3 regions of the Blastococcus jejuensis genome follow, and region 3 is predicted to be linked to each of the others. Evidence: riboswitches for the same ligand, from Rfam matches in the RefSeq annotation. Region 3 holds a riboswitch; each other region holds the start of a gene.
The links. Region 3 has a riboswitch for cobalamin ahead of ABD644_RS08310 (putative cobaltochelatase). Riboswitches for the same ligand answer to the same signal wherever they lie in the genome.
Positions count from the first base shown of each region.

Region 1: it holds a riboswitch for cobalamin, as region 3 does, so the genes downstream of both, ABD644_RS14600 (ABC transporter substrate-binding protein) here and ABD644_RS08310 (putative cobaltochelatase) in region 3, are expected to answer to the same signal.
Region 2: it holds a riboswitch for cobalamin, as region 3 does, so the genes downstream of both, ABD644_RS14145 (ribonucleoside-diphosphate reductase subunit alpha) here and ABD644_RS08310 (putative cobaltochelatase) in region 3, are expected to answer to the same signal.

Region 1 is NZ_BAAAVV010000006.1:263,979-267,246, reverse strand. Features, by position in the region: gene glgA (glycogen synthase) at 139-1,311, shown strand; adenosylcobalamin (AdoCbl) riboswitch at 1,340-1,481, shown strand; gene ABD644_RS14600 (ABC transporter substrate-binding protein) at 1,535-2,479, shown strand; gene ABD644_RS14595 (FecCD family ABC transporter permease) at 2,493-3,268, shown strand, end outside.
Region 2 is NZ_BAAAVV010000006.1:161,561-164,828, forward strand. Features, by position in the region: gene ABD644_RS14130 (hypothetical protein) at 1-280, opposite strand, end outside; gene ABD644_RS14135 (hypothetical protein) at 377-676, opposite strand; gene ABD644_RS14140 (VOC family protein) at 673-1,068, opposite strand; cobalamin riboswitch at 1,213-1,431, shown strand; gene ABD644_RS14145 (ribonucleoside-diphosphate reductase subunit alpha) at 1,550-3,268, shown strand, end outside.
Region 3 is NZ_BAAAVV010000003.1:254,141-257,408, reverse strand. Features, by position in the region: gene ABD644_RS08310 (putative cobaltochelatase) at 1-1,487, opposite strand, end outside; cobalamin riboswitch at 1,559-1,700, opposite strand; gene ABD644_RS08305 (cobyric acid synthase) at 1,755-3,257, opposite strand; gene ABD644_RS08300 (cobalamin biosynthesis protein) at 3,254-3,268, opposite strand, start outside.

The DNA.
Region 1 (3,268 bases), on a different contig from region 3:
TAACCGGGGTCGGTTGCCTCCCTCGCGTCGCTCATCCGCCCCCAAGGGCTGAAGGACCTCCCTGCCCCCCACCGCTCGCACGCTCGCGCCGGGGCCCTGCAGGGAGGCCGACCTTGCAGGAATCCATAGGCTCGCCCCATGCGCATCGGGATCGTGACCCGCGAGTGGCCCCCGGACGTCTACGGCGGGGCGGGGGTGCACATCGAGCACCTCGTGGCCGCGATGCGCTCCCTGCCGGCGGGGCCCGAGATCGACGTCCACTGCTTCGGTCGGCCCCGGCCCGACGCGCTCGCCCACCCCGTCCCCGCCAACCTCCAGGACGCCAACGGGGCGTTGCAGGCGGTGGGCGTCGACGTCGAGATCGCCGCCGCCCTGGCCGGCGCCGACCTCGTGCACACCCACACCTGGTACGCCAACACCGCGGGGCTGCTGGCCTCGCTGGTCCACGGCGCGCCGCACGTGGTGACGGCGCACTCACTCGAGCCGCGCCGTCCCTGGAAGGCCGACCAGCTCGGCGGTGGCTATCGGCTCTCCTCCTGGGTGGAGCGGACGGCGTACCTCGCGGCGGACGCGGTGATCGCGGTGAGCCACGGGATGAGGGCCGACGTCCTGGACGCCTACCCCGACCTCGACCCGGCGCGCGTGCACGTGGTGGGCAACGGGGTCGACGCCGAGGCATACCGGCCGGTCGACGCCCCCGACGTGGTCCGCTCGCTGGGCGTCGACCTCGACCGCCCGTACGCGCTGTTCGTCGGCCGGATCACCCGCCAGAAGGGCGTGATGCACCTGCTGGCCGCCGCCGAGCAGCTGCCCCCGGAGGTCGGCCTCGTGCTCTGCGCGGGCGCACCCGACACCGAGGCCGAGCGGCAGCAGGTCGCCGACGCGGTGGCGGCGCTGCAGGCACGGCGCACCGGCGTCGTCTGGATCGAGGCGATGCTGCCGCGCGAGCAGCTCGTCCCGCTGATCACCGCGGCCACCGTGTTCGTGGTGCCCTCGGTCTACGAGCCGCTCGGCATCGTCAACCTCGAGGCCGCCGCCTGCGGCACCGCCGTCGTCGCCAGCGCCGTCGGCGGCATCCCGGAGGTCGTCGACGACGGCCGCACCGGCCTGCTGGTGCCCTACGACCCGGCCGACCCGGCGGCGTTCGAGCGGGCGCTCGCGGCGCGGATCGCCGAGCTGGCCCTCGATCCCGGCCGCGCCGCCGCGATGGGCGCGGCCGGCCGGGAGCGGGTGCTGTCCGAGTTCGGCTGGCCGGCGATCGCCCAGCAGACCGTCGAGGTGTACTCCGGGGTCCTGAGCGGCCGGCGCTGACCGCGCCCCTGGTACCTTCCCCCCGCCGGCCCGTGCGCCGGTGACGCAACGGCAGCGAAGTCCGGTGCAAACCCGGCGCTGTCCCGCAACTGTGAGGGTTCTTCCGAGAACCTGAGCCAGATCGCCTGCCCTGCGTCATGTTTCCGACCCTCGCGGCAAGGGTCGCGCATCGAGCGCTGGGTCCGCTCATGAGCGATTTCGCCGCCTCCCTCCGGAGGCTCCCATGTCCCACCCCCGACGGCGGTCCCGTCCCGCCGCGCTGCTCCTGCCCGCCCTCCTGGTCCTGACCGCCTGCGGCGGCGGTTCCTCCTCGACCGAGGAGGACACCGGCACCTCGGCCGCGGCCCAGGAGCAGCCGTTCCCGGTCACCGTCACCGGCGACGACGGCGAGCTCACCCTCGAGCAACAGCCCGAGTCGATCGTGTCGATGTCGGCGACCGCCACCGAGATGCTCTTCGCGATCGGCGCCGGCCCGCAGGTCGAGGCCGTCGACAGCACGTCCAACTACCCCGAGGACGCCCCGATCACCGACCTGTCGGCGTTCACCCCCAACGCGGAGGCGGTCGCCGCCTACCAGCCCGATCTCGTCGTCCTCAGCGACGACATGAACGGCATCGTCGACGCCCTCGACGCGCTGTCGGTTCCGACGCTGCTGCTGAACGGCGCGGCCACGCTCGACGACAGCTACGAGCAGCTCGAGACGCTCGGAGCGGCCACCGGGCACGCCGACGACGCCGCGAAGGTGATCCAGGACATGCAGGACCGGATCGCGGCCGCGGTCGACTCGGCCGCCAGTGCCGCGGCCGGCCTGAGCGTCTACCACGAGCTGGACCCGACCTACTACTCCGCGTCGAGCTCGACGTTCATCGGCGGCATCTACGAGCTGTTCGGCCTGGAGAACATCGCCGACGAGGCCCCGGGTGCCGAGACCGGGTACCCGCAGCTGTCGGCGGAGTACGTGGTCGGGGCCGCACCGGACCTGATCGTCCTGGCCGACACCGTGTGCTGCGACCAGACCGCCGAGGCCCTGGCGCAGCGGCCGGCGTTCGACACGGTGCCCGCCGTCCAGGAGGGCCGCGTGCTCGCCGCCAGCGACGACGTCGCCTCGCGCTGGGGCCCGCGCGTGGCCGACTTCGCCGAGTCCGTCGCCGAGATCCTCAACGGCTGACGACGACGCGGTCATGGCAGTGACGCTCCGCGGAGCACGGGCCGGGCGGGCGGGGGTGGACCCCTCGCCCGCCCGGCGGCGCCTCCGCCCGGCCCTCGTGCTCTGCGGCGCCGGCCTCGCGCTGGTGCTCACCGTGCTGGCCGGGGTGTGGATCGGGGCCTTCCCGCTGCCCCCGGGCGCGGTCGTGCTCACCCTGCTGGACCGGGCGCTCGGCCCGCTCACCGGCGTGGAGATCGCCGGGGGGCTGGACCCGACCGGCGCGGCGGTGCTGCTGGAGCTGCGGCTGCCGCGGGTGCTGCTCGGCGTCCTGGTCGGGGCGGGGCTCGCCGTCTCCGGCGCCGCCTACCAGGGCGTCTTCCGCAACGCCCTCGCCGATCCCTACCTGCTCGGCGCGGCCGCCGGGGCCGGGCTCGGCGCCACCCTGGTCATCGCCTACGCCCCGTCGCAGTCGCTCGGGCCGGTCGGCGTCGTCCCGCTGGCCGCGTTCGTCGGTGCGCTGCTCGGCGTCGGGGCGGCCCTGGCCCTGGGCACGGCGGCCGGGGGCTCGCAGAGCGCCACGCTGCTGCTCGCCGGCATCGCCGTCGCCTCGTTCCTCGCCGCGGGGCAGACGCTCATCCAGCAGCAGAACACCGAGGACCTGCGCGAGGTCTACGGCTGGCTGCTCGGCCAGCTGGGCCGGGCGCAGTGGTCCGACGTCGGCCTGGTGCTGCCCTACCTCGGCACCGCCGTCGTCGTCCTGCTGCTGTGCGGCCGCGCGCTCGACGTGCTCGCGGTCGGCGACGACGAGGC
Region 2 (3,268 bases), on a different contig from region 3:
TCCCGACACCCCAGGTGCCCGCCGTCGTGTCCTCCCCGGCCGTGCACTCGCTGCCGAGCCGGACGTCGCCGAGGCGGGGCCACGCCACGTCCCTCGTCTCGCCCGGCGCCACGGTGACGTGATACGTCGTCGACACGTCGTAGCCCTTCGACTTCTCGATGCCGTCGCGGGCCCACGCGACGCCACCCGCCGTGCCGGCCGCGAGCACCGCCGCGGCGCCGGCAGCGATCAGCCCGGCCCGTCGTCGCGCCGTCGTCCCGGTTCCGATCCGACCGCCCATGCCAGCCACCTCCGAAGGTTCTGGACACGAGCGTGTCCGGGACCGCGGCGAGGTCGCCAGGGCAGCCCGCCCCGGCCGTCCAGGACGTTCGGCCGGTCAGGCGGCGAACTGCTCCACGATCCGCCGGGCGTAGAGCTCCTCCCACGGCTCGGTGACCCCGCCCGCGGCGACCTCGCGGTCCAGCAGCACGAGCAGGCACACCAGCTCGCTGCGCACCGGAGCCGCACCCAGCAGTGTCGGGAGCTCCGAGCGCTCGACCAGCCAGGTCGCGTACCAGGTCGGCCAGTCCGGGTCGTCGCCGTCGGTCAGCCGGTAGACGCGGTGGTGCAGGTCCGCGACCTCCCGGAGCAGGGCGGCGACCTCGACGTCGGCCTGCACGCCCGCCGCCGCGCTCACGCCCCGGACTCCTCCTGGTCGACGCACATGATGTTGCCCTCGCTGTCCTTGAACCAGGCGGCGCGGCCCAGGCCCGGGACCGTGGCGATGTCGCCGTCCCACTCCACGCCGGGCATGTCCTCGTAGATCTCGAACGCGACGCCCTTGGCCTTGAGCTCGCGCACCTCGGCCTCGATGTCGTCGACGTGCCACTGGGCGATCGTGTGCCCCGCCTGGCCGGCGTACGCCGTCTCGTAGACGTTGAAGGTCGTCCCGCCGTCGGTGCGGTAGGAGAGCTGGACGTCTTCGACGTCCCTCGTCGGCGTGAGCCCCAGGACGTCGGCGTAGAAGTCGCGCGCCCGCTTCAGGTTCGCGGCGGGGATGTTGGCCTCGACCCGGCTGCTGCTCAGCATGGTTGCTCCCGATGTCGTCGGTGGCCCCCGCTGGGGCGCGACGCTAGTCCCGGTGGCGGGACGCGGGGCAGGGACCTAAGCCCCCGGTCGGTGACCGACACGCCGATCAACATGTGGTGTCGCACTCCTGTCATCCCCTCCACATATGGTGGTCGAGCAGCTGGTCCGGGCCGCTCTGCACGAGCGGGTCGGGGCAAGAGGGAACCCGGTGGGAATCCGGGACTGTCCCGCAGCGGTGAGTGGGAACGACCGCCGTCAGATGCACTGGGTGTGCGAGCACCTGGGAAGCGACGGCCAGTAGGAGCCGACCGGAAGGCCGGCGCGCCCGCGAGTCCGAAGACCTGCCAGCCGCACCGCGCACGCCCGTGCGCGGTCGTCCGGGGCCTCGGGGATCGGGTCCGTCGGGCAGTCCCGGCATGACCGGGACTGGCGGCTCCTCCTCGCCCGGACGTCTCGAGTCCGGCTCACGAGGAGCGAGCAGATGACCCTGACCGACCAGTCGACGGCACAGTCGCCCGCGATGTCCGTCGCCCGTGCCGGCGCCCGCACCACCGGCGCCCCCGCACCCGCCACGCCACCGCGCAGCAGCATGCAGGTCCGCAAGCGCAGCGGCGACCTCGAACCCGTCGACGTCAACAAGATCGTCCGTGCGGTGGCCCGCTGGAGCGACGACCTGGAGTGGGTGGACCCGCTCCGCGTCGCGACCCGCACGATCAGCGGCCTCTACGACGGTGCGACCAGCGCCGAACTCGACCGGCTCTCCATCCAGACGGCCGCGGAGATGACCGGGGAGGAGCCGGAGTACTCCAAGCTGGCCGGTCGGCTGCTGGCCAACTTCGTCCGCAAGGAGGTCACCGGGCAGGGCATCGCCTCGTTCAGCCAGAGCATCGCGCTGGGCCACGCGGAGGGCCTGATCGGCGACGAGACGGCGGCCTTCGTTGCTCGGCACGCCCGCAAGCTCGACGACGCGGTCGATCCCGAGGCCGACCGACGGTTCGAGTACTTCGGGCTGCGCACCGTCGCCGACCGGTACCTGCTGCGCCACCCCACCACCCGGCTGGTCGTCGAGACCCCGCAGTACTGGCTGCTGCGCGTGGCCTGCGGTTTGTCCCGCACGCCGCAGGAGGCCATCGGTTTCTACCGGCTGATGAGCTCGCTGGCCTACCTGCCCAGCTCGCCGACGCTGTTCAACTCGGGCACGCGGCACACCCAGATGAGCTCCTGCTACCTCGTCGACTCCCCCCGCGACGAGCTCGGCTCGATCTACGAGCGCTACGCCCAGGTCGCGGCGTTGTCGAAGTTCGCCGGCGGTATCGGTATCTCCTGGTCGCGGGTGCGGTCACGGGGTGCGCTCATCCGGGGCACCAACGGGCAGTCCAACGGGATCGTGCCGTGGCTGCGCACGCTCAATGCATCCGTCGCCGCTGTCAACCAGGGCGGTCGGCGCAAGGGCGCGGCCTGCGTCTACCTCGAGCCGTGGCACCCCGACATCGAGGAGTTCCTGGAGTTGCGGGACAACACCGGCGAGGACGCCCGCCGCACCCACGACCTCAACCTGGCCAACTGGATCCCCGACGAGTTCATGCGCCGGGTCGAGGCCGACGAGCCGTGGTCGCTGATCGACCCCGACGAGGTGCCGGAACTGCCCGACCTGTGGGGCGCGGAGTTCGATGCGGCCTACCGGGCCGCGGAGGCCGCCGGCCGGTACGTGCGCCAGGTGCCGGCCCGCGAGCTGTACGGCCGGATGATGCGCACGCTCGCCCAGACCGGGAACGGCTGGATGACGTTCAAGGACGCCGCCAACCGCACGTGCAACCAGACCGGCCGGCCGGGCAACGTCGTGCACCTGTCCAACCTGTGCACCGAGATCATCGAGGTGTCCGGCGACGCCGAGACCGCGGTCTGCAACCTGGGCTCGGTGAACCTGGCCGCCCACCTGGGCGACGGCGGCGTCGACTGGGCGAAGCTGCGTGCCACCGTCTGCACCGCGGTCGACTTCCTCGACCGCGTGATCGACATCAACTACTACCCCAGCGCGCAGGCCGCGGCGAGCAACCCGCGCTGGCGGCCGGTGGGTCTGGGCGTCATGGGCCTGCAGGACGTGTTCTTCGCGCTCCGGCTGCCGTTCGACGGGCCCGAGGCGCGGGAGCTCTCCACCCGCATCGCCGAGGAGATCTACCTGACCGCGCTGGAGACCTCC
Region 3 (3,268 bases):
AGGACCAGGTTTCCTTCACGGCCCTCGAGCGTCGCCTGCCGCAGATCCTCGCGGGCGATCCGGAGGCCGGGACCGCGGCGGCCGCGCGTGACCTGGTGGGGCGCGGCGGCGAGGACGGTGTCGATCAGGTGCAGCTTGTTGACGGCCCCGGTGGGGCGTGTCGAACCGACCAGCCGGCCGCGCTCGGACCGGGCCCTGGACCGTCGGCCGGCCGCGCCCGCACCGATGCCCGGCACCTCCAGCCGTCGGGTGCGAAACGGATCGCCGGGCGTCGCGGCCGCCCGCTCCGGCGCCGGCCCGCCGCTGTTCGTTCCGGTACCGCCCTCACCACCGGAACCCCCAGGGACGTCCGGCGTCGACGGCCCTCCAGCGGTACCTCCGTCGTCGACGACGCCGGGAGGCGGGGGAGGGGGCGGGGTGCCGCCGGGCCCGTCGTCCTCGGGGCCGTCGTCCTCGGGGCCGTCGTCCTCGGGCTCGTCGGGCCTGGCGTCGGACAGCGCCTGGTCGAGCGTGTCCTCCTCCAGCCCGGGTGCGTTGAACGGGTTGCGGCGGCGGCGGTGCGGCAGGGCGAGCCGGGCGGCGACCCGGACGTCGTCCTCGGTGACCGCGTCGCGTCCGCACCAGGCGGCGTGCGCGATCGCGGTCCGCGCGGTGACGATGTCGGCGCGCAGGCCGTCGACGTCGAAGGCCGCGCACACCGCGGTCACCTGGCGCAGCGCGCCGTCGGAGAGGACGACGCGCGCGAGGCGGGCCCGCGCGTCGGCGATCCGGGTGGCGAGCGCGGCCTCGTCGGTCGCCCAGGTGGCGGCGAAAGCAGCCGGGTCGGCGTCGTGGGCGAACCGGCGCCGGACGACCTCGGCCCGTTCGGCCGGATCGCGGGGGGCGGCGACCTCGACGGTGAGACCGAACCGGTCGAGCAGCTGGGGGCGAAGCTCGCCCTCCTCGGGGTTCATCGTCCCGACGAGGAGGAACCGGGCCGCGTGCCGCACGGAGACGCCCTCACGCTCGACGTAGGCGGTGCCCAGCGCGGCGGCGTCCAGGAGCAGGTCGACCAGGTGGTCGTGCAACAGGTTGACCTCGTCGACGTAGAGCACCCCGCGGTTGGCGGCGGCCAGCAGGCCCGGCTCGAACGCCTTGACCCCCTCCGTGAGTGCGCGCTCGAGATCGAGGGCGCCCACGACGCGGTCTTCCGAGGCGCCGACGGGCAGCTCCACGAGGCGCGCTGGGCGGGTCTGACCAGCAACGGCGCTGTCGTGCGGGCCGTCCGGGCAGCCGGGGTCGGGCGCGGCGGGGTCGCAGGCGAACCGGCAGCCCGGGACGACGTCAACCGGTGGCAGGACGGCGGCCAGGGCGCGGACCGTCGTCGACTTCGCCGTCCCCTTCTCCCCGCGCACGAGGACACCGCCGATGGCGGGGGAGACGGCGTTGAGGAGCAGCGCCAGGCGCATGTCGTCCATGCCCACGACGGCACCGAACGGATAGGTCATGCAGATCGATCGCGCATCGCGCGTCCTCTCCCCGGGTGTCCACGCCCGGAGGTGGCAGGGACGACGGCGAGAGTCTCCTGGCTCCCGGATCGACGCCCGCCCCCGACCTTCCCGCTCGGGAGGGTCGAGACCCTCAGTCGCAGTGGCCGAACGTGGGGGTGGGCTCCCCGGTCACAGTGGCGGGACCGCGCCCGGAATCGCACCGGGCTTCCTCCACTGCCGTCGTGTGTGGCGCCGCCATCAGACCACGGGCGCGGTCGGGGCTCGTCACCGGGCACCCCCGGCCCCGGGCGGAAGCAGTGGCAGGCCGTCGGGAGCGCCGTCCTCCAGCAGCCTCTTCAGCGCGCCGGTGTCGGCGTGCTCCTCGACCAGGTCTCCCAGCCGGTCCAGCTGGGCCTCCCGGACGGCGGCGAAGTCCGTGCCGGGGGCCGGGACGAATCGCCGCCCGCTGTGCCGCGCGACCTCGGTGAGGAACGCGCGGCGGAACCCGTCGTTCTCCAGCGCGCCGTGCCAGGTGGTGCCCCAGACCGAGCCGGAGCGGGCGCCGTCGAGGAACGGCTCCGCGCCGTCGTCGACGCTGACCACGCCGTGGTGGATCTCGTAGCCGTGCACCGGCTGCCCGAGCGCGGTGCCGACCGGGCGGCCGAGCGTCTTCTCGCGGCCGAAGCGCACCTCGGTCGGGAGCAGTCCGAGCCCGGCGACCGTGCCGGTGCGGGACTCCACGTCGTCGGTGATCGTCCGGGCGAGCATCTGGTGGCCGCCGCAGATGCCCAGCACCGGCCGGCCCTCGGCCGCGCGGTGCAGGACGGCGTCGGCGAGTCCGGTCTCCCGTAGCCACGCGAGGTCGGCGACCGTGGCGCGCGTGCCGGGCAGCACCACGAGGTCGGCGTCGGCCAGCTCCTCGGGGCGGGTGGCGTAGCGGACGAGCACGCCCGGCTCGGCGGCCAGCGCGTCCAGGTCGGTGAAGTTGGACAGCCGGGGCAGTCGCGCCACCGATACGCGGAGGACCTCCTCGCCGTGCGGCGGGCCCGTGGCACCCCGGGCGGTGCCGACGCCGAGGGAGTCCTCGGCGTCGAGGTCCAGCCCGCCCAGCCACGGGAGGACGCCGAGCGTCGGCCGCCCGGTGAGCGCCGCGAGCTGCTCCAGGCCCGGCTGCAGCAGCCGCACATCGCCACGGAACTTGTTGATCAGGAAGCCCGCGACCAGCCGCTGGTCGTCCGGGGGCATGAGGGCGACGGTGCCGTAGAGCGCCGGGAAGACGCCGCCGCGGTCGATGTCGCCGACGACGACGACCGGGAGCTGCGCGGCGGTGGCCAGCCCCATGTTGGCGATGTCGTCGGCCCGCAGGTTGATCTCGGTGGGGGAGCCGGCGCCCTCGCAGACCACCACGTCGAACCGGGATCGCAGGTCGGCCAGGCAGTCGAGCACCTGCTCCCGCAGGGCGGCCTTCAGGTGCCGGTAGGACAGCGCGGTGACGTCGCCGACCGCGCGGCCGAGGACGACGACCTGGCTGGAGTTCTCGCCGCCGGGCTTGAGCAGGACCGGGTTCATCGCCGCCTCGGGCGCGACCCGGGCGGCGGCGGCCTGCATGACCTGGGCGCGGCCGATCTCCGCGCCGTCTGCGGTGACCATCGAGTTGTTGCTCATGTTCTGCGCCTTGAACGGGGCCACCGACACGCCCTGGCGCACCAGCCAGCGGCAGATGCCTGCGGTGACCACGGACTTCCCGGCGTCCGACGTGGTGCCCGCGACCAGCAGCGCCCCGCTCACGCCGGGCTCCC